Regions from separate parts of the Cupriavidus sp. 96C5-1 genome, predicted to be linked through region 3. Evidence: predicted binding sites of a transcription regulator. Region 3 holds the regulator's gene; each other region holds the start of a gene.
What was found. The regulator LexA, encoded in region 3, represses DNA repair genes until DNA is damaged. The targets are predictions, from matches to a motif close to ACTGTATNNNNATACAGT.
Positions count from the first base shown of each region.

Region 1: the regulator LexA is predicted to act here: its motif matches at 1,692-1,709, upstream of dinB (DNA polymerase IV).
Region 2: the regulator LexA is predicted to act here: its motif matches at 5,375-5,392, upstream of recA (recombinase RecA).

Region 1 covers NZ_JBYOJU010000005.1:186,504-197,026, forward strand. The annotation lists gene AC3FOF_RS09350 (hypothetical protein) at 99-383, shown strand; gene dinB (DNA polymerase IV) at 456-1,619, opposite strand; partial or broken gene AC3FOF_RS09360 (MFS transporter) at 2,002-3,313, shown strand; gene AC3FOF_RS09365 (TonB-dependent receptor) at 3,414-5,861, opposite strand; gene AC3FOF_RS09370 (FecR family protein) at 6,042-7,055, opposite strand; gene AC3FOF_RS09375 (sigma-70 family RNA polymerase sigma factor) at 7,141-7,758, opposite strand; gene AC3FOF_RS09380 (hypothetical protein) at 8,163-8,654, opposite strand; gene AC3FOF_RS09385 (DUF1488 family protein) at 9,038-9,289, shown strand; gene AC3FOF_RS09390 (SOS response-associated peptidase) at 9,342-9,998, opposite strand; gene AC3FOF_RS09395 (AAA family ATPase) at 10,159-10,523, shown strand, end outside.
Region 2 covers NZ_JBYOJU010000030.1:57,968-68,490, reverse strand. The annotation lists gene sucD (succinate--CoA ligase subunit alpha) at 145-1,026, opposite strand; gene sucC (ADP-forming succinate--CoA ligase subunit beta) at 1,108-2,274, opposite strand; gene AC3FOF_RS28085 (DUF2889 domain-containing protein) at 2,344-3,018, opposite strand; gene recX (recombination regulator RecX) at 3,343-3,810, opposite strand; gene recA (recombinase RecA) at 4,063-5,130, opposite strand; gene AC3FOF_RS28070 (response regulator) at 5,464-6,150, shown strand; gene AC3FOF_RS28065 (sensor histidine kinase) at 6,281-7,843, shown strand; gene AC3FOF_RS28060 (DUF4212 domain-containing protein) at 7,840-8,181, shown strand; gene AC3FOF_RS28055 (MFS transporter) at 8,438-10,138, shown strand; tRNA gene AC3FOF_RS28050 (tRNA-Met) at 10,345-10,421, shown strand.
Region 3 covers NZ_JBYOJU010000036.1:79,951-90,473, reverse strand. The annotation lists gene AC3FOF_RS31425 (hypothetical protein) at 30-269, shown strand; gene AC3FOF_RS31420 (hypothetical protein) at 358-630, shown strand; gene AC3FOF_RS31415 (hypothetical protein) at 1,009-1,419, opposite strand; tRNA gene AC3FOF_RS31410 (tRNA-His) at 1,693-1,768, opposite strand; gene AC3FOF_RS31405 (hypothetical protein) at 1,946-2,116, opposite strand; gene lexA (transcriptional repressor LexA) at 2,226-2,882, opposite strand; gene AC3FOF_RS31395 (asparaginase) at 3,106-4,104, shown strand; gene rpsF (30S ribosomal protein S6) at 4,206-4,580, shown strand; gene priB (primosomal replication protein N) at 4,655-4,954, shown strand; gene rpsR (30S ribosomal protein S18) at 4,958-5,236, shown strand; gene rplI (50S ribosomal protein L9) at 5,268-5,720, shown strand; gene AC3FOF_RS31370 (replicative DNA helicase) at 6,053-7,444, shown strand; gene AC3FOF_RS31365 (DUF47 domain-containing protein) at 7,656-8,282, shown strand; gene AC3FOF_RS31360 (inorganic phosphate transporter) at 8,296-9,306, shown strand; gene AC3FOF_RS31355 (C40 family peptidase) at 9,422-10,087, opposite strand; gene AC3FOF_RS31350 (hypothetical protein) at 10,162-10,523, opposite strand, start outside.

The sequences.
Region 1 (10,523 bases), on a different contig from region 3:
GGCGCTGTCGGGAGCTTCGTTGTCCACCAGCGGTTTGACTTGATAGCATTGCGAGTTTCTACCAACTCCTTTCCACCAACTCCCACAGGGGTAGCCGCATGGGCATTGAATTCAGGATCGTCGTAGCGCTGCCATCGGAAAGCATGGCCGAGCAAATCCTTGCGCACGCGGGAGGTGGGGTCGGCACGAGAGGCCCTCGCGGCTTTGACTTCCGGTCGCCGGGGAACTCAGGCCCAATGCCGGATGCCATGGCCAGTGTAGAGCCCTATGGTTTCTATTTTTGCAGTTTTTCGGGATTCACCGGCCTCAGCGCCGAAGTGTTTGGCGCTATCGTCGGGTCCGCCGCCGCATATGGACGGGTGGTTGTAGAGGATCTTGAGTGACGCCGCTGCCGGTATCGGGTTCAGCGGGCCTCATGCGCGCCGGGTTCTGCTGCCGTCCAAGGCCAAAGGCCATTATTCGTCATCGAAAAAGGGCAGTTCTCCCTGTGCCGGCATCGAGGAATAATCCTCATCCCCCGCCGGCGTCAGCGCGCTCACCCGCACGCCCAGCAGCCGTATTTTCTGGCTCAGCGGCACGCGTTTAACGCATTCAGTGGCGGCGCGGCGCAGCAGCCTGGCGTCGGCGGTGGGGGCGGGCATGCTGAGGTCGCGGGTGACGGTGTGGAAGTCGTCATAGCGCAGCTTGACGCCGATGGTGCGGCCGACGTAGCCCTTGCGGCGAAGGTCTTCCGCGAGCCGCTCGCACAGCCCGGTAAATACCTCGGACAGGATCTGGCGGTCGTGCCGTGGATGCAGGTCGCGTTCGAACGTCGTTTCCCGGCTCATCGATTTGGGCTCGGAGCTGATGACGACAGGGCGTTCGTCGTGCCCTTGCGCGATTTCGGCGAGCCAGGCCGAATAGCTGCGGCCGAAATGGGTCTGCAGCAGGCCGAGGTCCGCGCTGGCGAGATCGCCTACCGTCGCAATGCCGAGGGCGGCGAGCTTCTCGCTGGCTTTCGGGCCGATCCCGTTGACTTTGCGCACCGGCAGCGGCCAGATGCGCGAGGGAATATCGCTGGCGCTCAGCAGGGTGAGCCCATCGGGCTTGTCCAGCTCGGAGCCGATCTTGGCCAGGAGCTTGTTGGGGGCGATGCAGATGGAGCAGCTTAGCCCGGTCGCTTCCCGCACCGCCTGCTTGATGCGGGTGGCGATATCGGCGGGCTCACCTGGCAGATCGCTGAGGTCGATGTAGATTTCGTCGATACCCCGGTCCTCGATCTGGTTCGTGAAGGTGCCGACGGCGGCCTTGAAGAGGCGGGAATAGTGCCGGTATGAATCGAAATCCGTGGGCAGGAGAATGGCGTCGGGGGCGAGTTGCGCCGCTTTCATCATGCCCATGGCGGAAAAAACGCCAAGCGCCCGTGCTTCATACGTGGACGTGGTGACGACGCCGCGTCCGGCATAGTCGCGCAAACGGGCAAAGCGCCGGCTGCCGTCTGCCAGCGTCTCGGGCACCGCGTTCCGCCCGCCGCCGATCACCACGGGCTTGCCGCGTAATTCCGGATACCGCAATAGCTCGACGGACGCATAGAACGCGTCCATGTCCAGATGGGCGATGCGGCGGGGTGCAGATGGCATGACTTGGCGAACCTGGGTTGTCGATGCGCCCCTTGCCACGACGACGGGGGGTAAGGGTGGGGCGTCTCGGTTACTGTATGCATATACAGTATATCGAATTCCGCGAGATGGTTTGCCGCGCGCCGGTTCGACAGCCGTGGGGAAGCGGAATTCGCTGGACTATCGCCAATTCGTCCAATGGCATGCACGCCAATCGACGGCGCGCCGCTCTATCTTGCCGTCTATGATGGAGTGATCATCCTGTGGCCTGTTCACGACGCTATATGGTCCGATAGCGGGAGCAGCATGTGCGACTTCGAGAGTTGGGAATGCGGGCATGAGCACACGGGAGCATACCGTACCAAAATTCTCGAAATTCCAGTCTTGCTGTCAAGCCACGAAAATGCTGGCCGCTTCTGGTCGTAATGGTTCCGAGGGCGGAGACCGAACCCTGCTGTATTTCGGTTGGCTGACCCTGCTCATCTATCTGGCAACGCCGGCCGGTTCCCTCGTTGATATACAGACGTCTTACATACTCAAGAACCAGTTGCATGCGACGGCGACGCAGATCTCGACATTCCGGCTGGTTACGGGCATCCCAGTGTACATTGCGTTCGCTTTTGGCCTCGCGCGCGACCAATGGAACCCGCTGGGATTGCGGGATCGCGGCTTCTTCCTGATTTTTGCTCCGGCGACCGCGATGGCATTTATCTGGATGGCGTTTTCAGGTTTCTCATATGCAGGACTGGTCGTCGGGATGCTGCTGGCAATGCTGTCGTCCCGATTTATCGCCGCAGCCTATCAGGGGTTGATTGCTCTGGTGGGCCAGGAGAAGCTCATGTCCGGGCGCCTGAGCGCGCTGTTGAACGTGGTCAGCTCCGTCCCGGTCGTTGCGGGAGCCTTCGCTTCCGGGTACATCTCCGATCGTCATGCCCCGAAAGAGGCCTTCTTCCTGGTAGCGGTGGTCACTTTATCGATTGCCGTATTTGGGCTCTGGAAGCCCATTTCCGTCTTCGGCCACATCTACGAGAAGCCACAAGCCAGGGGCGCAGATTTCGTTGGGAATGTCAGACGGCTGGTGAGGCATAAGGCCGTTTATCCAGCGGTTCTCATCTGCTTTCTGTGGAACTTTGCGCCAGGGGCGGCCACTCCGCTGCAGTTCTATCTGAGCAATGCGCTGCATGCATCGGATTCCGTTTACTCGTACTACAACGGGATCTTCGCCGCCGCGTTCGTCCCGACATTTTTGCTATATGGCTTTCTGTGCAAGAAAATACCGCTGAACAAGCTGCTGTGGTGGGGAACGATCGTCGCAGTGCCGCAGATGATTCCGCTGGCATTCATTCACTCAGCGAATCTCGCGCTTGTATTGGCGGCACCGATAGGGCTGATGGGCGGTGTCGCCACGGCAGCGTACTTCGATCTCGCGATGCGGTCCTGTCCGCCAGGCTTGCAAGGAACCTTGATGATGCTGGTGGATGGCGTTTTCGCGCTCTCGGCGCGTGCCGGCGATCTATTGGGCTCATGGATCTATAACAGCAGCCCAACGCGAGGCTTCATGTATTGTGTGATCGCGACCACCGTGGTGTACGCACTGATCCTGCCCTTGATCCCGCTGACGCCGAAAGACTTGATTGCTACCAGGGATGGCGAACCAAAACGCGGAGGTCGAGGCCGAGGTGCTGAGCGAGATCCGGGAAGCTGAGCCTACATAGATTCCCGTGACCTGGGCGGGAGCAGCCCGGTTGATGGAGAAACCGACAAAACGGCTGGCGGCGTGCCGCGGCTTCCCTCACCCCATATGCCGCAGCCCGTCTACCAGCGATGCACGTAGGTGGCCGTCATCGTGATGCCCGCCGCGGGCAGGTGCGAGGTGTTGTTGCTGTTGCGCATCAGCTGGCTGTATAGGGGATAGTAATAGCGGTTGAGCAGATTCTGGATGCCCACGGTGACGCTGTCCTTGCTGCTGACCTGATAGCGGCTGACGAGGTCCAGCGTGGTGTAGCTCGCCACGTCGCGCCGGCCGAAGCTGTCGGCGCCGTTGAGCCGGTAGTCGTGCCCGGCGAAGAAGGTGGCCTGCAGCCGGTTGCTCCAGGCAGGCATCGGACGGTATTGCAGGTAGCCGGTGAGCTTGAGGGGCGGAATGCGGTAGCCGCTCATCTGCTGGCTGGCGCTGCCCTGCGGGGTTTCACGGCCGCGCATCCAGGTGAAGGTGCCGCCCGTGCTCCATCGCTCGTTGTCGGACAGGTAGTCGGCCGAGGCTTCGACGCCGAAGATGCGTTCGGCGGTGCGGGTCAGGATCAGGCCGTTGTTGAAGCTCTGCACGTCGCCCAGGTCGGATGTGGTGTAGAACATCGCCAGCGAGGCCAGTGTGTTGCCGAAAGTCCCGCGCCAGCCAAGTTCGTAGTTGTTGGTCTTGACTGGTTTCAGGTCGGAGGAGGCGATATCGAAGCCGGCCCGCGCGTTGCGCACCTGCAGGCCGATGTCGGGCAGGTTGAAGCCCTGGCTGAACGAGGCGTAGACCTCATGCCCTTGCACAGGCTTGTAGACGACGCCGACATTGCTCAGCAGCGCGGTGTAGTCGACCGAGCCACCCTTGACGGTGGCGGGCTGCGCCGCGCGGGACTGCGACAGCGGGACGAAATCGTTGAAGCGGGCGTTGGCGTACTGATAGCGCAATCCGCCCTCGGCCGACCACTGCTCGTCGAACTTGTGCTGCAACTGTCCAAAGCCCCCCAGGCTGCGCGTGGTGATGGCCGGCATATAGGTGAGCGTGCCGGTCTTGCTGAATATCCGGCCGCCGCTGGCGTCATACGCCTTGGGGTCGAAGATGTCGATCGGCATGTCGCTGCGTTCCTGCTCGAAGTCCATGCCCCACACCAGGCGGGTCCGCCTGGCGCTGTCCAGCGGCGTCTTGATGGTGAGCCGGCTGCCAACGACGTCGGAGTTCTGCATGGACTGGTCGACATTGCCGCCGCGGGTGGCGACCGCGCGCGCGTCGAAGGGCGTGAAGCGCGTGAAGTAGTCCCGATAGTAGAGCTGCGCCGAGACGGCGCTGCCCGCCAGGTTCTTATGCTCGTACTCGAGGTTGACCAGCGTGTTGCGGATCTGGTTTTGGTCGGCGAGCTGCAGGCCGCCGATGGCGCGCGCGGGCACGCTGCCGGGTGCCGAACGGGCAACCGACGGGTCGGAGGCGTAGTCGGTATCCTGCTTCGCGCTGAAATGGCTCACGGCAATCTGCACGCGCTGCTCGGGTGTGAGGCGCAGGCCGAGTTTGCCGCCGATGTTGTAGTTGTCGGACTCGAACAGGTCGCCCTGGCTGGGTTCCGGCGCGATGCGCTGGCTGCGCGCGTCGTAGGAGGTACCGGTGCGGCGGGCGCCTATGTCGAAGGCATAGTCGACTATCCCTTCGCTGCCGGAGGCATGTTGCTGGATTTCCCCGGCCAGGCCGTTGGCGCGCAGGCGGGAGAGCGGCGACGTCAGCGAGAACGTGGTTTCGGCCTGCGGGGGGCCGCCGGCCGGGCGGGTGTTGATCGAGACGATGCCCCCGGTGGCGCCGCCGCCGTAGATGGCGCTGCTGCCGCGCAGGACTTCGATCCGCTCGATCAGGGCCGGGTCCACATTGGCGAGATTGCGTGCCGAGTCGCGGTTGGTGTTCAAGGGGATGCCGTCGACCAGCACCAGCATGCCGCGGCCCCGCAGGGTCTGGCCAAAGTCGGTCACGGTATGGCTGGAGTCGGCCATGCCGGGTATGACCTTGGAGAGCAGGGTGGCCACGCTGTCCGAGCCGGTCTTCAGCTCGCTGAGTTCCGCACGGTCGATCACGGTCACCTGACGGGTGGGACGCACCAGGTCGCTGGATGTGCGCGAGGCCGTGACTTCCACGGCTTCGAGGGTGGCCATGGGCGCGGCGGCAGTCGCCGCCGGTGGCATCGATGTGGGCGCGGTGGCCGGTGCCGCCATGCCCGCCTGGCCTACCGGTTGCAGCACGATGCCGGTGCCATTGCGCTGGTAGCGGATGCCGCTGCCCTTGAGCAGCGCATCCAGCGCGGCTTCGGCCGGCATGCTGCCGTGCACGGCCGGGGCTTGCTTGCCGGCCACCAGCGCCGGCGCGAAGAACAGCTGCAGGGAGGTTTGCCGTCCGAGCTGCGCCAGGGCGTCGGCCAGCGGCTGGGCCCGGATGTCGATCGCCACCGTGGCCGGCTGGGCGGCTGCCGGGGCGGCGGCGGTGCCGATCAGCGTGGCGGCAAGACTGGCGATCAGGAGGGGCAAGGCGCGTGGGTGACGCGGTTGGGTGCGGGCGCCGGTACTGGTGCGAAATTGCTGCTGCGGTAGCGGTTGCTGGGTCACGTCTGGGTCTTCTCCGGGAGGCGTCGAGGGACGGGGCCCGCGTTGCGCGGGCACATTCGGGGAGAAGACGGAACGCGGGGCAAAAACCTGAATCTAGCGCGAGAATATTTCCGTGCTGCCGTCCGCAAGCGTGCGTACCGCTACCGGCAGGATCTGCGGCAGGGCGGCGAGCAGGGCGTCGGTATCGTCGGCGCGGAACACGCTGCTCAGGCGCAGCGCGCCGGTGCCGGCGTCGCTGACCCGCACTGCGTTGCGCCGATAGCGCGAGACCTCGGCCGCCACCAGCGACAGCGGCTGGTCCTTGAACAGCAGCTTGCCGTCGCGCCATGCCATGGCCGTGGCGAGATCGACCGGCGCCGCGCGCGCCACGGCGCCGTCGCCGGCAATGCGTGTGCCAAGCCCGGCCGACAGGCGCTCTGCCGCGCGGGCCACGCCCTGGCCCTGCACGCTCACCGAGCCGGATTCGACCGCAACGGCTACGGTCCCGCCGTCCCGGCGCAAGTCGAAGCGTGTGCCGGTTACCGTCACGGTGCCGCTGCCGGCGTCGACCACGAAGGGGCGCTCGCTGGCGTGCGCCACCTCGAACATGGCTTCGCCGTCGGCCAGCGTCACGGCGCGCAGGCCCGGCTCGTAGCGCACCGAGACGTGTGTGCGCGTGTTCAGTTCGATGACGGAGCCATCGGGCAGCGTCAGCCGCCGCCGCTCGCCGGGGGCAGTGCTGAAGGTTGCCGCGTAGTGGCTTGCGTCGCTGGCGGCATAGGTGGTGGCTGGGCGAGGCGACGCCTGTTGGCGGACGAGCCATGCGGTGCCGATGGCGACCGCGCAGAGGCTGGCGAGCAGCGCGCCGCGCAGGCCCCGGTGCAGGCCGCGCGCCGAGGTGGCGGGCGGGGACGAGGCGGGGGCTTGCGCAAGGGCGCGCAGACGCTCCGGGTCGAGCGCGCCCGCCGCCTGCCAGATTCGCTCCAGCGCGGCGTACTCGGCCCGGTGCAGGGGGCTGGCGTCGAGCCAGGCCGCCATGGCCTGGCGTTCCGGCGCGCTCAGCGAGCCGTCACGGGCAAGCGTGAACCAGCGTGCGGCGGCTGCGCGGGGGGAGTCGGGCGTCGTCATCGGGGCGTGGTCCGACGGCGCCTGGCGGGGCGCGGCGGGCAGCGAGAGGAGAAAGGAGCCTGAATCAAGGCGCGGTACCCGGTACTCAATGCGGTGCTTGCGACCCGAGCCGTTCGCGCAGATGGCGCATCGTTCGGATCATGTATTTTTCGACCATATTCTTCGAAACCCGGAGGCGCTCGGCGATCTCTTGCTGGGAGAGCCCTTCGAGGCGCTGCCAGACAAATACCTGGCGGCATTTGAGCGGCAGCTCGGCCAGCGCCTGCTCCAGCGCGGCGGCCAGCTGGACGGCGTGGAGCGCGGCCTCGGGATCGCCCGAGCTTGCGTGATGCGCGGCAATGCTGTCAAGCGGGACCGCTTCCCGTCCACCTTCGCGCCGGAAGGCGTCGATAGCAAGGTGGCGGGCGGTCTGGTGCAGGTAGGCGCGTGGATGGTCGGGTGGGCCCGCCTTGTTTTCCAGGACCTTGAGCAGCGCGTCCTGGGTCAGGTCCTCTGCCTCGTGGCGGTTGCTCAGCTTGCGGGTCCAGGTGCCGACCAGTTCTTCGTAGTAGGCGAACAGTCCGAACACGCGCGAGGACGGGGGCGACATGGCGAGCGCGCGACGGGCGTCAGGCCCACCCGCGGTGGCCGCAGCCTGCCGACGGCGAATAGGCCAGCAGCGCAACAGTAGTGCGGCATCCCGCCATGCATGCCGCGCGCGCATGGTTGGCCTCGTGGTTCCGAAAGACCGGGTTGGACAAAGAAATCCTCGGGGAGAGCGTAGGGGATTGAGAAGGAAATGCGACGCATTATCATTTGAATGCTGAATGCACGTCAATGGCTACATTGACGATCGCAGCGTGCATCCGACACCGGCAGGTGGCTGCAGGCGTGGGCGAAGTGGGGGGGTGCCCCAAAAAAAAGCCCGCGAACTCTGCGGGCCTTTAAAGGCGCAGCCGGTGTAAGCGGATCCGGCTGGCTCTCAATTGTCGCAACGCCGCTGCGATTCTCTTTCCCCTCCGGGGGTGGGGCCGGAGGCCGGACGGGTTGCACCGAAAGACGGTGAGGCCAGCGCAATCCGCGGTCGGCTGCGGGCGCTGGCGAAGGCCCGCGAGTTTGCCTGCTGGTTCAGCGCAGCAGGAACGCGATATCGTCCACGCTGATCCGGCTTGCGGCCACGCCCCGGCGTTGCTGGAACAGGATGTGCTGGAGCACCTGGTGGCGTTGCCGGGCAAAGACGGCCGCGTCGATGGGCGTGCCGGTGCGCGCATAATGCTCGACCAGCAGCTTGTATGCGCGATGCCGCATCTGTAGCGCTTCCTTTTCCCCCTTGAGCCGCAGGGCGTCGTCCGGCGCGGCGGCTTCGGCGGCGCGCTGCGCTTGCACCGCGCGGGCGTGCAGGTCGCGATAGCGGTCGAGCTCGTTTTGCGTGGCGCGCAGGCGCTCGCGCAGCGCGCGTATCTTGCGCTGCAGCTTCAGCGTCATGCCCACGCCATGCTCGATCAGCGTGACAGTTTCCAGCGCATGGCTGGCGGCGGCGATCGTGTTCTTCCAGATGCCCCGGTCGTTCGCCTCGCTATCCGGCGTCCACCCGCGGGTGGCTCCGCTCAAGCTTTTCATATGATCCCTTGACCCTTGCAATTGATTTCCGGTGGCCGGCTTGATGGCAAGCGGCCTGCCCGCGCGCACGGTGGCCGCACTGCTGGCGGATCTTGCCGTGTCGGTTTCGGGAATCCTACGGTCTGGCGCTGCGCAGGCCAAGTAGAAGATGCTTAGATCAGGTCTTCTCACTGCCTATATGTTGCGCAAGGTCAGGAATAGCGATGCCTGGCTGCGTTGCAGGATGCCGTGCTTGGGATTGGCGCGATCAAGACAGGTGCCGGATCGCCGTAAAGCGACTTTTTCCAGACTTTCTTGCGGATTCGCTGCTCAAAATGAGCTAAATACCCTGCCCGGACGAGCTATTCCGTCCAAATGCCGGAGAATCGGACTAGGATGCATGCATGGCACTCAATTTTCCCAATCCCAGCCGGAGTTACGACCCATCCAGGCATTGCGTGTGCTTTTGGGGCTATGACGACTCGCGCGAGGTCTCTTTCGAGGTCGGCGACGCGGTGCTCTCCAACCTCAGCCCCGAGATGCGTCCGGAGGAGCCCGCCGTGCTGGAGGCCTTCGATCGCCACCGCGATCAGATCCTGGAACTCGCGCGGGATGCTTACTCCCGCAGCAAGCAGAACAGGTACACGATTTCCTGAGTGGCTTTGCGCCTGGCCGCGTTCGTGTTCGTGTATGCGGGGCGGGCGCTTGTCACGTTTGCGCTGCCGCTCGAGGCGGCAGGGGCGCCGGTTCCGCCGCCATCCTGTCCGCTGCGTAGGGGCGCAGGAAGCTGCGCGCCAGCTCCATATCCCTGCATGTCAGCCAATCGTCCCACTCCGTCGGCGGTATGATCACGATCATCCGCTTTTCCTTTCCCGGCGCGTGGAAGCGGCTCATCAGCGGGTGGTGGCCCGAGTTGATGGTCAGCATGGTGAAGCTGAAGACGTCTTGCCCGCCGTCGCCGGGCCAGTCGCGCCAGAGGCCGGCGATTGCCATCGGCTCGTCATGTTTGAGCCATACGCGCCAGCGTACCGCCTTGCCGGTGGCGTAGTCAGGTTCATAGAAGCACGTTGCCGGCACCAGGCATAGCTGCCCCTTCTTCCACGCGGCGGAAAACGCCCGTTTCTCGCCGACCGATTCCGAGCGTGCGTTCGTCGTGTCGAATCTCGCCGCACCGGGCGGAATGCGTTTTCTCGGGACCATGCCGAAGGTGCCGAGCAGGCATTCGCGCCGGCCATCGCGGCTGGTCACGATCAGCGGGGCCGCATAGTCTGGCCAGGCTTCGGGCGGCCACGCCTGCGCCGGGCAGGTGACGCCGAAGACATCGCGGAGCAGCCCGGCCTGGGCTGGCGCATAGTTGACGCACATGGCCTGCCTCCCCACGGTGCCGCGCGCAGATGCGAGTTTCCAGTATGGTGGATTTCCGGCAGGGAGGTGGGGGCCTCTCTGGCTCAAACTGCATTGTCCGTCGCGACGCCTCTGTGGCCACAGCCGCGTCACCCCGTTCGACTTTTTCCACTCAGTGTTCATGACCATCGTCACTACCCGTTTCTTCATCCTCACCGGCGGTCCCGGCGCCGGCAAGAGCACCCTGATCGGCGAGCTTGCGCGCAGGGGGTTCGCCACCTCGGCCGAGGTGGGCCGCGAAATCATCCGGGAGCAGTCGTCGGTGGACGGCCGTGGCCTGCCGTGGGTGGATCCCAGCCTGTTCGCGGAGTTGATGCTGTCGCGCGAGATGCGCAATCACCGGGCGCATGCCGGCGGCACCGCGCCGGTGTTCTTCGATCGCGGCGTACCGGATGTGGCCGGCTACCTGAGCCTGTCGGGTCTGCCGGTGCCGCCGCACATGGAGGCTGCCGCGCGGCAATACCGATATCACCGCCGCGTCTTTGT
Region 2 (10,523 bases), on a different contig from region 3:
AGGGCTCGGCTCTCCGGAATGACATGCCCCCGCACGAAGGCGGGGGCATGGGGGCCCGGACTTGCACCGGGCAGGCAATCATCCCCGCCCGAGGGGCGGGAACGCAGCTTATGGCTGCTACTGCAGAATCACAGGATCACAGGATCACAGGATCGACTTCAGCAGGCGAGCCATTTCCGACGGATTCTTGGTGACCTTGATACCGCAGGCTTCCATGATTTCCAGCTTGGCCTGCGCCGTGTCGGCACCGCCCGAGATCAGCGCGCCGGCGTGGCCCATGCGCTTGCCCGGAGGCGCGGTCACGCCAGCGATGAAGCCAACCACCGGCTTCTTCATGTTGTCCTTGATCCACTCGGCCGCATTGGCTTCGTCCGGACCGCCGATCTCGCCGATCATGACCACGGCGTCGGTTTCGGGATCGTCGTTGAACATCTTCATGACGTCGATGTGCTTCAGGCCGTTGATGGGGTCGCCACCAATGCCCACGGCCGACGACTGGCCCATGCCCAGCGCGGTCAGCTGACCCACGGCTTCATAGGTCAGCGTGCCCGAGCGCGACACCACGCCGATGCGGCCCTTGCGGTGGATGTGGCCCGGCATGATGCCGATCTTGATTTCGTCAGGCGTGATCAGGCCCGGGCAGTTCGGTCCCAGCAGCAGGGTCTTCTTGTTGCCCTTACGCATCTTGTCCTTGAGCTCCATCATGTCGCGGACAGGAATGCCTTCGGTGATGCAGACCACCAGGTCCAGGTCGGCGTCGACGGCTTCCCAGATGGCGGCAGCGGCGCCGGCGGGCGGCACGTAGATCACGGAAACGGTGGCACCGGTGGATGCCTTGGCATCCTTGACGCTGGCGTAGATGGGAATGCCTTCGAAGTCTTCGCCGGCTTTCTTCGGGTTCACGCCGGCAACGAAGCAGTTCTTGCCGTTGGCGTAGTCGCGGCAGCCACGGGTGTGGAACTGGCCGGTCTTGCCGGTGATGCCCTGGGTGATGACCTTGGTGTCTTTATTGATCAGAATCGACATGCTGTAATCCTTTGCTTGGCTCAAAGCAGCGCACGGGGGCCTGGCCCCGGCGCGCTGCTGGCGTTCGTGTTCGCGTCTGGCTTACTTGCCCGCGGCAGCTGCCACGACCTTCTGGGCGGCTTCTTCCATGGTGTCGGCCGCGATGATGGGCAGGCCCGAGTCGGCCAGCATCTTCTTGCCGATCTCTTCGTTGGTGCCCTTCATGCGCACGACCAGCGGCACGGACAGCGACACGGCCTTGGATGCAGCAATCACGCCTTCTGCGATCACGTCGCAACGCATGATGCCGCCGAAGATGTTGACCAGGATGGCCTTCAGGTTCGGGTTCTTCAGCATCAGCTTGAATGCTTCGGTCACCTTCTCGGTGGTGGCACCGCCGCCCACGTCGAGGAAGTTGGCCGGCTCGCCGCCGAACAGCTTGATGGTGTCCATGGTGGCCATGGCCAGGCCGGCGCCGTTCACCAGGCAGCCGATGTTGCCGTCCAGCGAGATGTAGGCCAGGTCGAACTTCGATGCTTCGATTTCGTTGGCGTCTTCTTCGTCCAGGTCGCGGTAAGCGACGATTTCCGGGTGACGGAACAGGGCGTTGGAGTCGAAGTTGAACTTGGCGTCCAGTGCGATCACCTTGCCGTCGCCGGTCAGGATCAGCGGGTTGATTTCAGCCAGCGATGCATCGGTATCCCAGAATGCCTTGTACAGGCCTTGCAGGGCCTGGCGGGCTTGGGCAACGCTTGCGTCGGGCACGCCGATCTTGCGGGCGATGTCGTCGGCGTCAGCGTCGGCCAGGCCGGTAGCCGGGTCGATGATCAGGGTGTGGATCTTTTCCGGGCTGTGGGCAGCGACTTCCTCGATGTCCATGCCGCCTTCGCTGGAGGCCATCAGGGCCACCTTTTGCGAAACGCGGTCAACCACCAGGCTGACGTACAGTTCCTTCTTGATGTCCGCGCCTTCTTCGATCAGCAGGCGGTTGACCTTCTTGCCTTCCGGGCCGGTCTGGTGCGTGACCAGGGTCATGCCCAGGATATTGCTGGCGTAGGTCTTGACCTCGTCGATGCTCTTGGCCACCTTCACGCCGCCACCCTTGCCGCGGCCACCCGCGTGGATCTGCGCCTTGACGACCCAGACCGGGCCACCCAGTTGTTCGGCTGCCTTCAGGGCCTCTTCGACCGAGAATGCCGGGATGCCGCGCGGAACCGGCACATTGTATTTGCGCAGGATTTCCTTGCCTTGGTACTCATGGATATTCATGCGTGTTTCCTTTCGGGTAGGCGTAAAAGTGTGGAGATGGAATCTCGGCGGATTGCAGGCCGGCCTGGCTTAGCCGGAGGTGCCGGTTGGCCTGCGGGACATGGCGCCGTCACCGGCGGCGGCGAGCGCCTCCAGTGGCTGCGCCGCCGGGGGTGGCGACCCTTCGGTCTTGATCCTCGGCTTTGGCTGGTGACCATACCAGCGCGGGTAAAACTGACGCACCACCTCACCTTCGAAATGCAGGGCGTGACAGCCGTGCAGCTGGTAAGGGGGCTCGGGATTCGTATCTTCGGTGCCGGCGTCGCGGATGTTGAAGACATCGCCGGCAAAGGCCTGGATCGCTGTGGTCGGCAGCACGCCGGCCAGCTCGGTAAGGTGGGTGCAGCCCGACACGCCCGACAGCCGCTCGCGCACCGCGCGGCGGAAGCCATTCATCAGGTTCAGGCCGATCAGCTTGCGGTAGGCCGGGCCGATGGTGTCGCACTGGCCGGGATAAGGCACCCAGTCGGAACAGGCATCGGCGTCCACCACATTCATGCGCAGGTCGATGGTGACGCGCAGCCACAGGTCGTGCAGCGGCTGGCCCACCGGGCGCACGCCGCCACCGGCCAGCGGAATCTCGCGCGGCTTGGTGTCGGTCAGGCGCGCCTCGATATCCCACAGGCCATCGTCCCTAAGGTAGGCCTCGGCCGTGATGGCACGACGGTGGCGCAGGGTGCGATTGACGGGTGGGGAAAGCGGCATAAAACCAGGCTGGAGCGGGGAGAAAAGGACGGCTGGACCGGAAAACCGCAGGATTTTAACATGCCGCACAACTTTGGCCGGGAACAAACCGCGCGCGGCGCTGTTGCCGGGGATTGTCGGGTGACGGACAGGCGCCGTGGACCGGCGAAATGTGCGGCAGCGCAGGCTGAAGCGGGGCCCGCGCCCGTCTGCGAACAGCGGATGGCCAGCCCTTATCCCTCCCCTATACGCCTACTCGCAATGCAGGTATGCGCACCGTGCCGGTGCAAGGGCCTTGGGAACGTCGCCCGGCGCCGCCAGCGTGGCGCGCCGCGCACCAGATCTTCAGTCGGCGCCATCCAGCCATTCGTCGGCACCCTTGATCACCTCGCTCACCACCGCGCGCGAGAAACCGCGCGCCACCAGGAAACGGATCTGCCTGGCCTTTTCTTCGGGCGTGGCTGGCGGCGTGCCGAAGCGTTTCTGCCAGACCGCCCGGCCGCGCTCCAGTTCGGATGCGCGCAGGCGCTCCTGCAGGTCGGCGAGCTGATCGCCGCCAAGCTGGTGGGTGCGGGCTTCCTGCATCACGCGGGCGGCGCCATAGCGGGCAGCGCGCCGGTGCACCAGGCTGTCGACGAAGCGCTCGTTGGACAGCCAGTTCTCGCGCTCCAGCGCGTCCAGCAGCTGCTCCAGCGCTTCCGGCGACTCGGCATGCGGGGCCAGCTTGCGGGCCAGTTCGGCCCGGCTGTGCTCGCGCCGCGAGAGGTAGCCGACTGCGCGGGCTTTCAGGGAGAGGGGGGGACGGGTGGCCATGGGAACGGGAGGCGCGGCGGGGAGATGGGAGTTGGGATTGGGGGGTTGCTGGATTGCGACTGCTTCTGCCTGACTTCAAGGTCAACTGCAGTTTCACCTCCCCTGCGGGGAGGCGAGCCCTCCGGCGCGGGACCCGCGCGACGATCCGATGGATCACGAACCAGGGACGAAAAATACAACGGGGCGGCGCGCGTCGACACGCGTGCCGCCCCGGTGGGGGTTCGCGGCCGGGAACGTTCCGGCCGGCGAAGCTCAGTCTTCGGCGGTGGCCACTGCGGCGGCCGGCGTGCCGTTGAGCAGCACCACGCCCAGCGATTCGCGCACCTTGTTTTCGATCTCGTCGGCGATATCCGGATTCTCGCGCAGGTATTCGCGCGCGTTGTCCTTGCCCTGGCCGATCTTCTCGCCTTTGTAGCTGTACCAGGCGCCCGACTTCTCCACGACCTTGGCGTCCACGCCGAGATCGATGATTTCGCCCTGGCGCGAGATGCCCTGGCCGTAGAGGATGTCGAAGAAGGCTTCGCGGAACGGCGGCGATACCTTGTTCTTGACCACCTTGACCTTGGTCTCGTTGCCGATCACCTCGTCGCCCTTCTTGATCGAGCCGATGCGGCGGATGTCCAGGCGCACCGAGGCGTAGAACTTGAGCGCATTGCCGCCGGTGGTGGTTTCGGGCGAGCCGAACATCACGCCGATCTTCATGCGGATCTGGTTGATGAAGATCACCAGGCAGTTGGTGCGCTTGATGGTGCCGGTCAGCTTGCGCAGCGCCTGGCTCATCAGGCGGGCCTGCAGGCCGGGCAGGGAATCGCCCATCTCGCCTTCGATTTCGGCCTTGGGCACCAGGGCCGCCACCGAGTCGATCACGATCAGGTCGACCGAGCCCGAGCGCACCAGCGCATCGGTGATTTCCAGCGCCTGCTCGCCGGTGTCCGGCTGGGAGATCAGCAGGTCGCCCACGGCCACGCCCAGCTTGCTGGCGTAGTTGACGTCGAGCGCGTGCTCGGCGTCGATAAAGGCGCAGGTGCCGCCCAGCTTCTGCATTTCGGCCACGACCTGCAGGGTCAGGGTGGTCTTGCCCGAGGATTCCGGGCCGTAGATCTCCACCACGCGGCCGCGCGGCAGGCCGCCCACGCCCAGCGCGATGTCCAGGCCGAGCGAGCCGGTGGACACCACCTGGATATCCTGTTCGACCTCGGCATCGCCCATTTTCATGATCGAGCCCTTGCCGAACTGCTTCTCGATCTGGGCCAGCGCGGCGGCCAGCGCCTTCTGCTTTTCGGCGCTTACGCCAGCACTCGCCTTCTTGCCGTCATCCATGGTCGTCCTTCCGTCAATGGTGTATAAATAGGCCGCATGTGGCGCGTTGCCTGCTTTTGCCGGCAACCGCGCGACCCGCGCCGCGCTGCGAACCCCCGATGGCGATGATCCTGCCGCCGGGGGGCGAACATCTGGGCAAACATTGGGCAAACGCCGGTAGGACGTTCGATGAATGCCTGATGAAACGTCGCTACCGGATCCGGTAAATTCCGGCCCAGGTGCAAAGCGACCGGATCAAGCGGGTACTGTATAAAAAAACAGTATGCTTGGCAAGCCCCGTCCGCTTCATTCGATGGAAAGCGGCGACAAAGCCAGGCCAGGGTGGAGACAACCATGCGTATTCTGATCGCCGAAGATGACGATGTGCTGGCAGATGGCCTGACGCGCTCGCTGCGTCACTCGGGCTATGCCGTCGACCATGTCGCCAGCGGGATGGAGGCCGATTCCGCGCTGTCCACCCAGACCTTCGACCTGCTGATCCTCGACCTCGGCCTGCCCCGCATGCCCGGGCTGGAGGTGCTCAAGCGGCTGCGCGCGCGCGGCGCCATGGTGCCGGTGCTGATCCTGACCGCCGCCGATGGCGTGGACGAGCGCGTCAAGGGCCTGGACCTGGGCGCCGACGACTACATGGCCAAGCCCTTCGCCCTGTCCGAGCTGGAGGCGCGCGTGCGCGCGCTGGTGCGGCGCGGCGCGGGCGGCGGCGCCACGCTGACCCACCACGGCCCGCTCGCCTTCGACCAGGTCGGCCGCATCGCCTACCTGAACGAGCAGATGCTGGACCTGTCGGCGCGCGAGGTGGGCCTGCTGGAGATCCTGCTGACCCGCACCGGGCGGCTGGTGTCGAAGGAGCAGCTGGTGGACCATCTGTGCGAATGGGGCGACGAGGTCAGCAACAATGCCATCGAGGTCTATGTGCACCGGCTGCGCAAGAAGATCGAGGTGGGCGGCATCCGCATTGCCACGGTGCGCGGGCTGGGTTACTGCCTGGAGAAATTCCAGGCCGCCGTGACGCACGATTGACTGGACGAGGCTGGCACCCCCCGCTGCTCCGGCCTTCGGCGAACAGGAAGAGACCGCACCAGAAACGCCAGAGGCACCAGACGCACCACACCCGCCACACGCACTACAGGAACCGCCCCACCCTTCCCCCATGAGCCTGCTGCGACTGCCCCGGCGGCGCCCGCGGGCCTCGCGCCCCCCGCGCCCGCCATCCCCGTCACCCGGCGACGCCATCGTCAGCGACGAAGCGCTGGCCGACGCCCTGCCCCATCTCGAGGACAGCGCGGGCCACCCGTCGCCACGCTCGCTGTTCGGGGAGATCCTGGACTGGATGCTGGCGCCGCTGCTGCTGCTGTGGCCGATGAGCATTGCCGTGACCTACCTGGTGGCAAAATCGATCGCCAACGGCCCCTTCGACCGCTCGCTCGAGGCCAGCGCGATCGTGCTCTCGCAGCAGGTGCGCGAGGTCAACGGCCGCGTCACGCTGCAGCTGCCGCTGTCCGCGCGCGAGATCCTGCGCGCCGACGAGTCCGACAATATCTACTATCAGGTGGTGGGCACGCACGGCGAATTCGTCGCCGGCGACAATGACATGCCGCTGCCCAACGAAGACGATCGCGGCCATGCCGGACTGGTGTCGCTGCGCGACGACCGTATCGCGGGCAACGACGTGCGCGTGGCTTATACCTATGTCGATCTCAAGCATGGCGGCGACACCCAGCCGGTGCTGGTGCAGGTTGGCGAAACCCTCGACAAGCGCGCGCGCCTGGCCAACGAAATCATCAAGGGCGTGATCCTGCCGCAGTTCGTGATCCTGCCGCTGGCGGTGGTGCTGGTGTGGTTCGGCCTGACGCGCGGGCTGGCGCCGCTGACCTCGATCCAGCAGCGCATCCGCGCGCGCAATCCGGGCGACACCAGCCCCATCGACGAACACGCGGCACCGCAGGAGATCACGCCGCTGGTGGCGTCCTTCAACGATCTGCTGGCACGCCTCGATACCTCGGTGCAGACCCAGAAACGCTTTATCGCCGATGCCGCCCACCAGATGAAGACGCCGCTGGCCGGCCTGCGCATGCAGGCAGAACTGGCGCAGCGCGAACAGTCGCCCGAAGAGCTGCGCAAATCGCTGGCGCAGATCGCCGGCAGCTCGGAGCGCGCCGCTCACCTGGTGACGCAGCTGCTGTCGCTGGCGCGCATGGAGAACCTGGCCGGCGCGGGCAGCATGGCGCCGCTGGACCTGGCCGCGCTGGCGCGCGAAGTGGTCAAGGACTGGCTGCCGCAGGCCTGGGCGCGCCGCATCGATCTTGGCGTCGATGCCGACGACCATCCCGTGATGGTGCAGGGCAACCGCCTCATGCTCACCGAGATGCTGAACAACCTGATCGACAACGCGATCCGCTACACGCCCGCCGATGGCCGCGCCACCGTGCGCGTCAGCGCGGATGCCTTCGAACCCTTCGCCTACCTCGAAGTCGAGGACACCGGTCCCGGCATCCCGGTGGCCGAGCGCGAACGCGTGATGGAGCGGTTCTACCGCGTGCTCGGCACCAAGACCCAGGGCAGCGGGCTGGGACTCGCCATCGTGCGCGAGATCGTGCAGCAGCACGGCGGCGATGTCGGCATCCTCGACCACGTCTATCAGGCGGAGCCGCGCCTGGCCGGCACCTGCTTTCGCATCACGCTGCGCCGGCCATCCTATATGGAGCCGGCATGAGCGCGCCCGGGCAGCCAGACGCCGACCACATCCGCGCCGCGCGCGACCAGGCCGACGGGTCCGAACGGCGCGCATGGCAGCGCAACCTGCGCTGGATCGCGGTGCTGTTGTCGCTCTGGTTCATCGTCACCTTCGTGGTCGCGTGGTTCGCCCGCGAACTGCGCTTCGACTTCTTCGGCTGGCCCTTCTCGTTCTGGGTCGGCGCGCAGGGCGCGCTGATCCTCTACGTATTGATGGCGGCGCTGTATGCGTGGCGCATGAACCTCGCCGACGACGACCAGGCGGACAATCCGCTCCCGCCCGCCGTCCCGCGACAGCACGACCACGATGCTGCATAGCAGGAAACGCCGCGCCGACGCGTGGCGCTGACCGCGGCGGCGCATCCGGCAGGGCTGTTTCCCCGCGGCGCAGCAACGCCAGGGCCACTTCGCGTCTAGCGTATACCCCGAGCGTTTAGCCGGGAACCACGCTGGAATTGTCAGAACGCAGTAAGTTTCGCCACCCACAATCCATTGCAGCTTCGGAGCCCGCAGCGTGCCCGCCAGGGCGTGACGGCGCGCCTCCGAAAGACCCCGATATCATACGGAGGAGACAATGGCGAATGTACGGAACGTGGCAATGCCTGGCGGCAGTGCCCAAAGCTCGGGAATGACCAGCGAGGAGAGGAAGGTGATTTTCGCCTCCTCGCTCGGCACGGTGTTCGAGTGGTACGACTTTTATCTTTACGGTTCGCTGGCGGCCATTATCGCCAAGCAGTTCTTCGCCGGGCTCGATCCGACCGCGGCCTTCATCTTCGCGTTGCTGGCCTTTGCCGCGGGCTTCATCGTGCGGCCGTTCGGCGCACTGGTGTTCGGCCGCCTGGGCGACATGATCGGGCGCAAGTACACCTTCCTGGTGACCATCCTGATCATGGGCGCGTCCACGTTTATCGTGGGCCTGCTGCCGGGCTACAACAGCATCGGCTGGGCGGCGCCGATCATCCTGATCGGGCTGCGCATGCTGCAGGGCCTCGCGCTCGGCGGCGAGTACGGCGGTGCCGCCACCTATGTGGCCGAGCACGCGCCGCACGGCAAGCGCGGCGCCTATACCGCATGGATCCAGACCACCGCCACGCTCGGCCTGTTCCTGTCGCTGATCGTGATCCTGCTGTGCCGCAACCTGACGGGCGCGAACTTCGACGCCTGGGGCTGGCGCATCCCGTTCCTGGTCTCCATCCTGCTGCTCGCCGTATCGGTCTATATCCGCCTGTCGATGAGCGAGTCGCCCGCCTTCCAGAAGATGAAGGCCGAGGGCAAGACCTCCAAGGCCCCGCTGACCGAGTCGTTCGGCCAGTGGCGCAACCTGAAGATCGTGATCCTGGCGCTGGTGGGCCTGACCGCCGGCCAGGCCGTGGTGTGGTACACGGGCCAGTTCTACTCGCTGTTCTTCCTGACCCAGGTGCTGAAGGTAGACGCCACCACCGCCAACCTGCTGATCGCGGGCGCCCTGGTGGTCGGCACGCCGTTCTTTATCTTCTTCGGCTCGCTGTCGGACAAGATCGGCCGCAAGTGGATCATCATGGCCGGCTGCGCGCTGGCGGTGCTGACCTACTTCCCGCTGTTCAAGGCCCTCACCCACTATGCCAACCCGGCGCTGGAGCGCGCGCAGCAAAGCGCCCAGATCGTCGTCACCACCGATCCGAAGCAATGCTCCTTCCAGGGCAGCCCGATCGCCCGCGAAATCGATTTCCGCAGCTCCTGCGACATCGCCAAGCGGACCCTGGCGCAAGCTTCGGCCAGCTATGAAGTGGTGGAAGCCCCGGCCGGCACGGTGGCATCGGTCAAGATCGGCGACAAGGAGATCGCCTCCTTCAACGCCACGCTGGTACCGGCGGGCCACAGCTTCGACGATGCCAGCAAGAAGCAGATTGCCGCCTTCAAGAAGCAGGTGGGCGACTCCATGGCCTCGGCGGGCTACCCGACCAAGGCGGACCCGGCGCAGATGAACACCATCATGGTGCTGGTGATCCTCGTCATCCTGGTGATCTACGTGACCATGGTGTACGGCCCGATCGCCGCCATGCTGGTGGAAATGTTCCCGACCCGGATCCGCTACACCTCGATGTCGCTGCCGTATCACATCGGCAACGGCTGGTTCGGCGGCCTGCTGCCCACCATCTCCTTCGCCCTGGTGGCGCAGAACGGCAATATCTACTACGGGCTCTGGTATCCGATCATCATCGCGGGGGCCACCTTCGTGATCGGCGCACTGTTCGTCCGCGAAACCAAGGATGTGAACATCTACGCCAACGACTGATATCCGCCAACGCCAAAGACTGCGCCCGGCGTCCAGGGCCAGGCAAGACTGATCCGGTAATCAGTCGCTCCAACCGGCGGGCCGCGAGGCCCGCCGGTTTTTCCTTGGGGCAAGCGGCCGGAAAGCCCGCCGCCAGCCCCCCTGAAGATTTTCCGATGAGGGTGTTGACAAGCCGAAAACTGTACGTATAATAGCGGTCTTCGTTAGGCGAATTAGCTCAGTCGGTTAGAGCGACGGAATCATAATCCGCAGGTCCGGGGTTCGAATCCCTGATTCGCCACCAGTATTAAGAAGGGCCTAGCGCAAGCTAGGCCCTTTTTCTTTTGGCAACTGTCAACGGACAGTCAACCGCCACGGCGCCAAGCCCGTGTGCGCCCGCGACGCC
Region 3 (10,523 bases):
TGATCCATCCGATACGATGAGAGGTTGCCATGTCGAGCCATGTCTTCGTCGAAGAAGGGGATTACCACTGCCACTGCACGGTCTGGGAGTCGCAAGCCGGGATCTGGCAAGCATCGGTATTGTTCGAGCGGAAGATCGATCATACGAACGAGTTCATCCCTGGACTACGGCACAAGATCAAAACTCAATTCGGTAGCAGGGAAGAGGCGATGCGCGAAGCGATTGCCTACGCAAAGGCTTGCGTCCAGAACACGCAGACAGGGCTGTAGCCTCATCTCGCGCGTCACGGTGCAGCAGTCAACCTGGTAGCAGTGGTTTGGTGTCATGTCCGGAGCGAGCGAGTGTCTGGGAGATGCTATGGAAAAGGCCTTCGAAGAACTACCGGCGGACGAGCAGCAGGCCTTCATCTCGGCATGCAGGAAGCATGGCCGGGTCAGCGAAGAATTCACGGTTGTCCTTGACGATGGCGGCCCGCCTGAAGCAGGTGTAAGCCACATTCCCCGTCAGGTGACCGTTGCGGCAAATCTCACGGGTGCCCGCCAGCACTACGCGGCTGAAAGCGGAACGTCCTGGACCGTCGAGTTCGAGCGAGATCTCGAGCGTGGTTTTTTCTGGGAAACCTACGACTAGGTTCACGCCGCAGCCTGTGGCTCCTGCATACGGCCTTGGTTGTTGCTGCGCGCGCATGAGACGTACCTCGCGAGCAGTTCGTCGAGCTTCTCCGCCTGGTCTTCGACGTGTCTTATTACATCACCTACAAGTGCGGGCACAGCCAACGTGTGCACGAAATCCTGCTCCCATACTGCCAGACCTGTGGTGTCCAGTAGTCCCTCCACGCGGCGGATGCTTGCTATCTCCAAACACGGCCGGCGCCGGCATCCAAACCGAGGTTGACCATTGTCTCTTCGGTCTCGTCGATCTCTTCGGCGGCCAAAATAGTCACTGACTGCGCCGCTGTTTGCGCTGCGTCGGCATACGCTGTCGCAGTCCACGCCTAGCTCGGCCGTGTCACCAGGCAGGAACTGCGCTGCGAGGCAGATGCTGTTCGCCGGGGAGGTCACGCGTGCATGTCGCTTCCTGACGAGTGGCATAGCGGCGCTTACCGCGGGTGCGCAGGCGGACGGAGCGCGGGCCCAAGAACTGGATCGAGTCAGCCAGCGAGAAGCTTAGCCACGCGCCGCGGTGATTGAGCTCAAGGCGATCGATCCGCCAGGGCAACGCCATGATCGCCGCTGCATCGATGCCGGCCAGCACCAGCATGGCGCCAGCGGCTTGCGCGGCTGCCTCTGCCTCGGGGTTCCATGTGTCCACCGTCAGCAGCGGGTCGTCCACGGTGATCCTTTGGCAAGGGAAGGGCACGGCGACCGCGTCGGCAGCGCGGCGGTACAGGAAGACGGTGTCGGGATCGCAGGTGAACATGGTGGTTCTTCGCAGGATACTGTATGGATATCCAGTATAGAGCTCGCCCTAAGCGGAACGTTGATAGTTGAGTTAACTGTATGGATATACAGTGTTCCGAACAATTTGAGCGGCAATCGACACGCGCGAGGTTGCCGCTGCTGTTGGATTGAGGGCGTGGGTGGAGATGGGGGACGACGACGAGTATTCCCGCCGTGGGAACATGACGCCACTTTGTGGGCCACAAACAAAAACAGCGCCTTTGCTAAGGCGCTGTTTCGTAAAGCAAATTCTTGGGGTGGCTGATGGGACTCGAACCCACGACGACAGGAATCACAATCCTGGACTCTACCAACTGAGCTACAGCCACCGTACTGGCTGTTCAACTGAGTGCTGAACAGCGAAGAACAAGATCATACAATACCAAATGGCAGATGGCTAGTACTCTGCACAAAAAATTTCCTTGAGCGGTCCTGCTCGAGTCCAAAGGGCTCTAGATCAATCAAGACGCTACCCAGATCAGATGCAAACACTTCACGGCGAGTCCCTATATGGAGAGCTTCGTCGATTCCTCCAGTTCGAGCATGCGGCAGATGGCGGCCATGCTGCCGACCATGGTGCGCCGCTGCGCGCCCTGGTAGATGCGTACGCCTTTGGACTGGCGGAACGGCACGGGCTTGACGGGGCGGCGGGCGGAGAGGCGGTTGGCTGGCAGCATGGCTACACCTGGTGGCTTGCAACAACAATTAGCGGTGCCCGCGGAGCGGGCGGCGTTGGCACAATCGGGTGTCGGCGTGACACGGGCTAGCCCGCCTCAGCCGCACGGGTTAGAAGGCGCTGGGGCGGATCAGGCCGACGGCGATGCCTTCCAGGGAAAACTCTTCGCGGCCCGGTTGCACGATGATGCTCGGGAAGTCCGGATTCTCGGCAATCAGCTCGATCGAGTCGCCGCGCCGGTTCAGGCGCTTGACGGTGACATCGTCACCCAGCCGCGCTACGACGATCTTGCCGTTCGCGGCTTCGCTGGCCCGCTTGACCGCCAGCAGGTCGCCATCCAGGATGCCGGCGTCGCGCATGCTGAGGCCCCGTACCCGGAGCAGGTAGTCGGGTTGCACTTCGAACACCGAGGCGTCGACCTGATATTGGCGGTCGATGTGCTCGGCAGCGAGGATCGGGCTGCCTGCCGCGACTCGCCCGACCAGAGGCAGAGTCAGCTGCATGACGCCGGCCAATGGCAGTGAAAACTGGTCGGATGCTTCGGAGTCGCTGCGCGAAACCTTGAGCCGGATGCCGCGCGAGGCGCCGGGGGTCAGTTCGATCACCCCTTTGCGGGCCAGGGCCCGCAAATGCTCCTCGGCAGCATTCGGCGAGGAAAAGCCGAACTTGGCGGCGATTTCAGCGCGTGTGGGGGGAAAGCCGGTGTGCTGCAGGGTGCTGCGAATCAGGTCGAAAATCTGCTGCTGTCGCGGTGTCAGGGTCGCCATGGTCGCCGATGATTGAAAGCACTGTATGTTTAAACAGTATGCTGTGATTTTATACAGTATCGAGTGAAGTGCAAGGGGAATTTTGGGAGTTCGCTCATCGACAGGCGTGCGGCCTGTGGGTCGTGGCCGGCGTGCGTGGATGGCGGGGAGTTACAATCCGCGACATCCGAAGTCGCTTTTGCCGCCCTCCATCAACGCTTCAGGCTCTTGAGCCTTTCCATCCATGTCTCTTCTGCCTCGCGTCGTCGTGCTCGCTACCGGCGGTACCATTGCCGGTTCTTCGTCGAATCCCGCCAGCAGTGCGAAGTACCAGGCTGCCACTGTGCCGGTTACGGCGTTGCTCGATGCCGTGCCGGCGTTGGCCGCCGTGGCCCGGATCGAGGCCGAGCAGGTGGCGCAGATTGATAGCAAGGATATGTCGTTCGCGCTGTGGTCCAGGCTGGTCGAGCGCGTTGCGTTCTGGTCCGTGCAGCCCGATGTGGCCGGTATTGTGATTACGCATGGCACCGACACGCTGGAGGAGACCGCGATGCTGCTGCACCTGGCGTGCGTGGGTACGGTCCCCGTGGTGCTGACAGCCGCCATGCGGCCCTCGACTTCATTGTCGGCCGATGGCCCCCTGAACCTGCTGGATGCGGTACGGGTGGCCGGTCATGCGGATGCGGCGGGCAAGGGGGTGTTGCTGGTGATCAACCAGGAGATCCATGCCGGACGCGACGCAGTGAAGGGGCATACGGCAGCGGTGAATGCCTTTGCGTCGCCGCTGGCGGGGCCGGTCGGGTATGTGCAGGATGACCTGGTGCGGTTTGCACGGATCCCGCAAGGATTGCCGGCCCAGGCGCTGCCGCTGCCGTCTGTGTGGCCTCAGGTTGAAATCGTCACCAGCTACGCCGAGCCCGGACGGGTGGTGGTGGATGCTCTGGCGCGGGCTGGCGTGTCAGGCTTGGTGGTGGCGGCCGCCGGCAACGGGTCGATCCATCAGTCGCTGACTGAAGCGCTTGCCGACGCGGCTGCGGCAGGGGTGGCCGTGGTGCGTAGTTCGCGGACCGGGGCGGGGCACGTGGCGATTCCTGCTCTTCCTCGCCCATCATCGGGCATCTTCGTATCCGCGGGGGATCTCAATCCCTACAAGGCCCGTGTGCTCCTGATGCTGGCGCTGGCCGCAACACCGGCGCTGGCAAGGGATCCGGCCGCGCTGCAGGCGGTATTCGCCGGGAATTAGGGCCGCTTGCCAGCTTCGTCAAAAGCACGCTATACTTTAAGGCTATCCAACCTTGCTGCACCGGACTTGGCGCCCGGGCGGCTTATCCAAAAGGAGCGTCAATGCGTCATTACGAAATCGTATTTATCGTCCATCCGGACCAGAGCGAACAAGTTCCGGCCATGATCGAGCGTTACAAGACGCTGGTCACGTCCCAGAGCGGCCAGATCCACCGCGTGGAAGACTGGGGTCGCCGTCAGATGGCCTACATGATCCAGAAGCTGGCCAAGGCTCACTACGTTTGCCTGAACATCGAATGCGGCAAGGAAACCCTGGCTGAACTCGAACACGCGTTCAAGTTCAACGACGCGGTGCTGCGCCACCTCATCGTTCAGACCAAGAAGGCCGAAACCGCACCGTCCCCGATGATGAAGGAAGTGCAGCGCGAAGAAGCCCGCAAGGCCGCGCAACAGACCAGCGAAGTCCAGGCCGCCTAAGTGCGGACTGTTGTGGTTGCCGTGGGCATTGATCGCCGCGGCGGCAAGTGCGGGCATCGGTGCGGGAGAGTGCGTTGAACCAGTTAAGGCTCTGCGCAACGCTCGCGGAACGCGATGCCTTGCGTTACACCCCGGCCGGGGTCCCCGTCGTCAACTGCATCCTGCAGTACGCGGGCGAGACGGTCGAGGCGCAAACGCCCAGGCAGGTGGAGTTCGCCATCGCCGCCATGGGAATCGGTCAGATCGGCCAGCGGCTTGAGCGTACTCCGCTCGGCGCGATGCTCGACTGCGAAGGATTCCTGGCCCGCAAGCACCGCAACAGCAAGGCTCTCGTCTTTCACATCACTGGATGTAAAGCATTCGAAAAGGATTGAATCATGGCATTCGTCAAACGTGACAACAAGAACAAGAAGCGCTTCCAACAGCAAAACCCGCTGTTCAAGCGCAAGCGCTTCTGCCGCTTCACCGTGGCCGGCGTGGAACAGATCGACTACAAGGATCTGGACACCCTGAAGGATTTCATCGGCGACAACGGCAAGATCACGCCGGCCCGCCTGACCGGCACCAAGGCGCACTATCAGCGTCAGCTCGATACGGCTATCAAGCGCGCGCGTTTCCTCGCGCTGATGCCTTACACCGACCTGCACAAGAACTGATCGGCCCTAGGTCCGCTAAGGAGAAAACACGATGCAAATTATCCTGCTTGAGAAAGTCATCAACCTGGGCAACCTGGGTGACATCGTTCGCGTGAAGGACGGCTACGCCCGTAACTTCCTGATCCCGAACAAGAAGGCCCGCCGCGCTACCCAGACCGCCATCAGCGAGTTCGAAGTCAAGCGCGCTGAACTGGAAAAGGCAGCTGCCGAGAAGCTGGCCGCGGCACAAGCCGAAGGCGAGAAGCTGAGCGGCCTGACCGTGCAAATCACCCAGAAGTCGGGTGTGGACGGCCGCCTGTTCGGTTCGGTGACCAACGCCGACATCGCCGAAGCCCTGGCTGGCCAAGGCTTCAAGGTTGAGAAGGCGCAAGTGCGCCTGCCGGTTGGCCCGCTGAAGATCGTCGGTGACCATCCGGTCAGCGTTTCGCTGCACACCGACGTGGTAGTCGATGTGACGGTTTCCGTCCTGGGCGAGCACGTCTAAGCATCGACCTTGCCGCGGTTCCCGCTTACCCTCCGGGTAGGCAGGAACCGGTTGCAAACGTCAGCTTGGCCAAACAAAAAGGCAGGAGCGATACGCTCCTGCCTTTTTGTTTGGCCGTGACCCTGGTTTCGCCTGGCTTGCCGGCGCCCGGCTTTTCCTGCTTTCCGGCGTCATGCCGATGCCACGCGCGCTACCTGTGCCGCCTCCGCCCGCAAACCGGCTCGCGCCATTGCGACAGGCCGGTTGTCCCGCCGTCACATCGCAGGATGCCCTGACGTGCGGCAGCGAATTCTCCGCCGGCTCGCTGGCGGCGACCGTTATAATCCCTCCCCATGAACGCGCCCGTGGCCGACCCCCAACTAGACAATCTCAAGGTACCGCCGCATTCCATCGAGGCCGAGCAATCGGTGCTGGGTGGCTTGCTGCTGGACAATGCCGCCTGGGATCGTATCGCCGATTTCCTGTCCGAAGCGGATTTCTACCGCTTCGATCACCGGATGATCTTCCAGAGCATCTCCCGGCTGATCGCCGCCACCAAGCCCGCCGACGTCATCACTGTCTACGAGACGCTGCAGGTCGCGGGCAAGGCGGAGGAAGTGGGCGGGCTGGCTTATCTGAACTCGCTGGCGCAAAACACGCCCAGCGCGGCCAATATCCGCCGCTATGCCGAGATCGTGCGCGAGCGCTCGGTGTTGCGCAAGCTGGTCACCGCGGCCGACGATATCGCCAGTGCGGCTTTCGCCCCCAAGGGGCGCGAGGTGCGGGAACTGCTCGACGAAGCGGAATCGAAGGTATTCGCCATTGCCGAGGAGGGCTCGCGTGGGCAGAAGGGTTTCCAGGAAATCCAGCCGCTGCTGACGCAGGTGGTGGAGCGTATCGACGAGCTGTACCACCGGGACGCAAGCACCGATGTGACCGGCGTGCCCACTGGCTTCATCGACCTCGACCGCATGACCAGCGGCATGCAGGCGGGCGACCTGGTCATCGTTGCAGGGCGCCCCTCGATGGGTAAGACCGCGTTCTCGCTGAATATCGGCGAGCACGTGGCGGTGGAGCAGGGCCTGCCCGTGGCCGTGTTCTCGATGGAAATGGCCGGCACGCAGCTGGCCATGCGTATGCTGGGCTCGGTGGGCCGCCTGGACCAGCACCGCCTGCGTACCGGCCGTCTGCTCGATGAGGACTGGCCACGGCTCACGCATGCCATCCAGCGCATGAACGATGCCCAGCTGTTTATCGATGAAACCCCGGCGCTGAGCTCGATGGAGCTTCGGGCGCGTTCGCGGCGCCTGGCTCGCCAGTGCGGCCAGCTTGGCCTGATCATCATCGACTACCTGCAGCTGATGTCGGGTTCGGGCGGCGGGGAGAACCGGGCTACCGAAATTTCGGAAATCTCGCGTTCGCTCAAGGGCCTGGCCAAGGAGCTCAACTGTCCGGTGATTGCGCTGTCCCAGCTGAACCGAAGCCTGGAACAGCGGCCGAACAAGCGCCCGGTGATGTCCGACCTGCGCGAATCCGGCGCTATCGAACAGGATGCCGACGTGATCCTGTTTATTTACCGCGATGAAGTCTATAACCCGGATTCCCAGGACAAAGGCTCGGCGGAAATCATTATCGGCAAGCAGCGTAACGGCCCGATCGGGACCGTGCGCCTGACCTTCCTGGGCCAATTCACCAAGTTCGACAACTACAGCGGCGGCCCGGCGTTCTTCGACAACGACACCTGAAGCCAGCTCCGGCGCGGCTTGCCGGGTAGCCGGGCAGGGCGGCGGGAACAGTTCGTTCACGCCGCGATTCAATCTGCCACGATTTCCCTCCGCATACCTGTAAAATATTGCGTTTTGATGACAGCCGCCTCCGGGCGGCTGTCATGCAATGCGTATCAGCCTGATTCAGCAACAACCAGCGCCGCCCCCGCGCTTCGACAAGGAACATTCCATGTTCGGCCGATTCATGCCCACCGAGGGCAAGTTCTTCGAATACTTCAATCAGCACGCAGATTGCGCGGTGACCGCCGCCCGCGAACTGGAGGTGCTGGTCAACGACCTGCCCAATGCCGAGGCGCATGCGCGCCGCGTACAGGCAACCGAAAAGAAAGCCGACCGCATCACGCACGACACCATCGACCTTCTGCACAAGACGTTCATCACGCCGCTGGACCGCGATGAGATCCACAAGCTCATCACCACCATGGACGACATCCTCGACCTGATGGAAGACGTGGCCGAGACCATTTCGCTGTACGACGTGACCAGCTTGACCGACGAAGCGCGCAAGCTGGCTTCCATCTGCGTGCAGTGCTGCGACCAGGTCAAGATCGCGGTAGGCCTGCTCGAGGACATGAGCAATGCCAGCACCATCCTCAAGACGGCGCAGCAGATCGACCAGCTCGAGTCCGAGGCGGATCGCGTGATGCGCGCGGCCATGTCCAAGCTGTTCCGCGACGAGACCGACGTCAAGCGCCTGATCAAGCTGAAGGCCATCTACGAGCAACTGGAAACCATCACCGACAAGTGCGAGGACGTCGCCAACATCATCGAAGGCATCGTCCTGGAAAACGCCTGAGGCACACATCGGCATGCATACAATACAAATGAGCCTGTGGGTCATAGGCCTGCTGGTGGCGCTAGCCTTGCTGTTCGATTTCATGAACGGCTTTCACGACGCCGCCAATTCGATTGCCACGGTGGTGTCGACAGGCGTGCTCAAGCCGCATCACGCGGTGGCCATGGCCGCCATGTGCAATGTGGTGGCCATCTTTATCTTCCACCTGAAGGTGGCCGCCACGGTGGGCACCGGCACGATCGACGTCAATATCGTCGATCACCACGTCATCTTCGGCGCGCTGGTCGGCGCCATCGCCTGGAACCTGATCACCTGGTACTACGGCATTCCGTCGTCGTCGTCGCATGCGCTGATCGGCGGCCTGGTCGGCGCCGCGGTGGCCAAGGGCGGTACCAGCGCACTGGTGGGTGGCGGCTTGGCCAAGACCGTGGCCTTCATCGTGATTTCGCCGTTGCTGGGCTTCCTGCTCGGATCGTTGATGATGGTGATCGTGGGCTGGACCTTCTTTCGCACGCCGCCGTCGCGGGTGGACCGCTGGTTCCGCCGGCTGCAGCTGATCTCGGCCTCGCTCTACAGCCTGGGCCACGGCGGCAACGATGCGCAGAAGACCATCGGCATCATCTGGATGTTGCTGATTGCCAGCGGGCATGTGGCGCAGGGCGGCGCGGAGCCACCGGTCTGGGTCATCGTATGCTGCTATGTGGCGATCGGCATGGGCACCATGTTCGGCGGCTGGCGCATCGTGCGGACCATGGGCCAGAAGATCACCAAGCTCAAGCCGGTAGGTGGCTTCTGCGCGGAGACCGGCGGCGCCATCACGCTGTTTATCGCGTCGGCGCTCGGCGTGCCGGTGTCGACCACCCACACCATCACCGGCGCCATCGTCGGCGTGGGGTCGGTGCAGAGGGCCTCGGCGGTGCGCTGGGGCGTGGCCGGCAATATCGTCTGGGCGTGGGTGCTGACCATTCCTGCGTCCGCCTTCATGGCGGCCGTCGCATGGTGGATCGGTCTGCACGTGCTTTGATGCCGCTTATCCGGGCCTGCCTGTCATCAGGCCCGGCAATGAAATAGAAAGGCCAGCCGCACGGCTGGCCTTTCTATTTGCGCCCCCGATACCGCTCGGGGGCGCGCCTGCGCGGCTAACGGTTGGCGAATGCGGCAATCGGATCGTCGTCCACCGGTGCCTGCGGGGCGACAGGGGCGGGCGCCGGCGACGAGGGGAAGACCGGCGGCTGGCTGACGCCCGTTGCCACGCGGCGTGCGCCGTTATAGCGCGAGGCCCAGTAGGATTTGCTCATGTCTTCCAGCCGCACCGTGCCACCGGTGGAGGGCGCGTGCACAAAGCGATTCTGTCCGACATAGATGCCGACATGCGAATTGGCGCGGCCGGTGGTGTTGAAGAAGACCAGGTCGCCCGAAGCCACCTGGCTGCGCTCCAGGGAAACGCCGCGCTCTCCCATGGCTTCGGTGGTGCGCGGCAGGTTGACGTTGGCCGCGCGCAGTACGACGTAGCGTACCAGGCCGCTGCAGTCGAAGCCGGAGTCGGGCGTGTTGCCGCCATAACGATAGGGCGTGCCGACCAGCGACATGGCCTGGATGGAGACCTCTTCCAGGCCGTTGCTGGGATCGGCCATCGGCGTACCCGCTGGCCGCGATTGGGCTCCATAGCGCGGCGCGGGCGGGGTAGAGGCGCAGGCGGCGAGCAGCAGCGCAGCCGTGCAGAGCATGGGCAGGCGGGCACGGTGGAAGGCATTGGCCGGGGTCGGCGCGGGGCTTCCGGAATGGGCTATCTGTCTCTGTGGCATCCTTCTCGATCCATTCCCGGTCAGGTGCCGCGGCAGCAGAAGGGCGGCTGGTGGAACCGCCGCCCCTGGGGGACTTACCAACGCAATTGCGCGTTGTATGTGCCCGTACTCACCGTGATCGACTTGACCTGACCCTTATAAGTCGCTTCTATATTGTAGCTGCCTTGCGGGGCCTTGATCAGGCACTTGGGGCCGCCGGCCTTGAAACTGGCGACTTCGTGGCCTTCGCGCGTCATTCGTACCGAGACATCGGCCAGGTATTCGCCGCGTTCGCCCTGGATGAACAGCACGCCCATGTTGAAGTTCTTTTGCTGTGCTGCCAGTTGCTGCTGTTCATCGGCGGCGATGCCGCCGCAGACATAGCTGATCGGGCCCATGGTGCGGATCACCATCTCGTCGGCGGCAAGCGCCGGGCCCGAGAGCGTGGAGAGCGCGG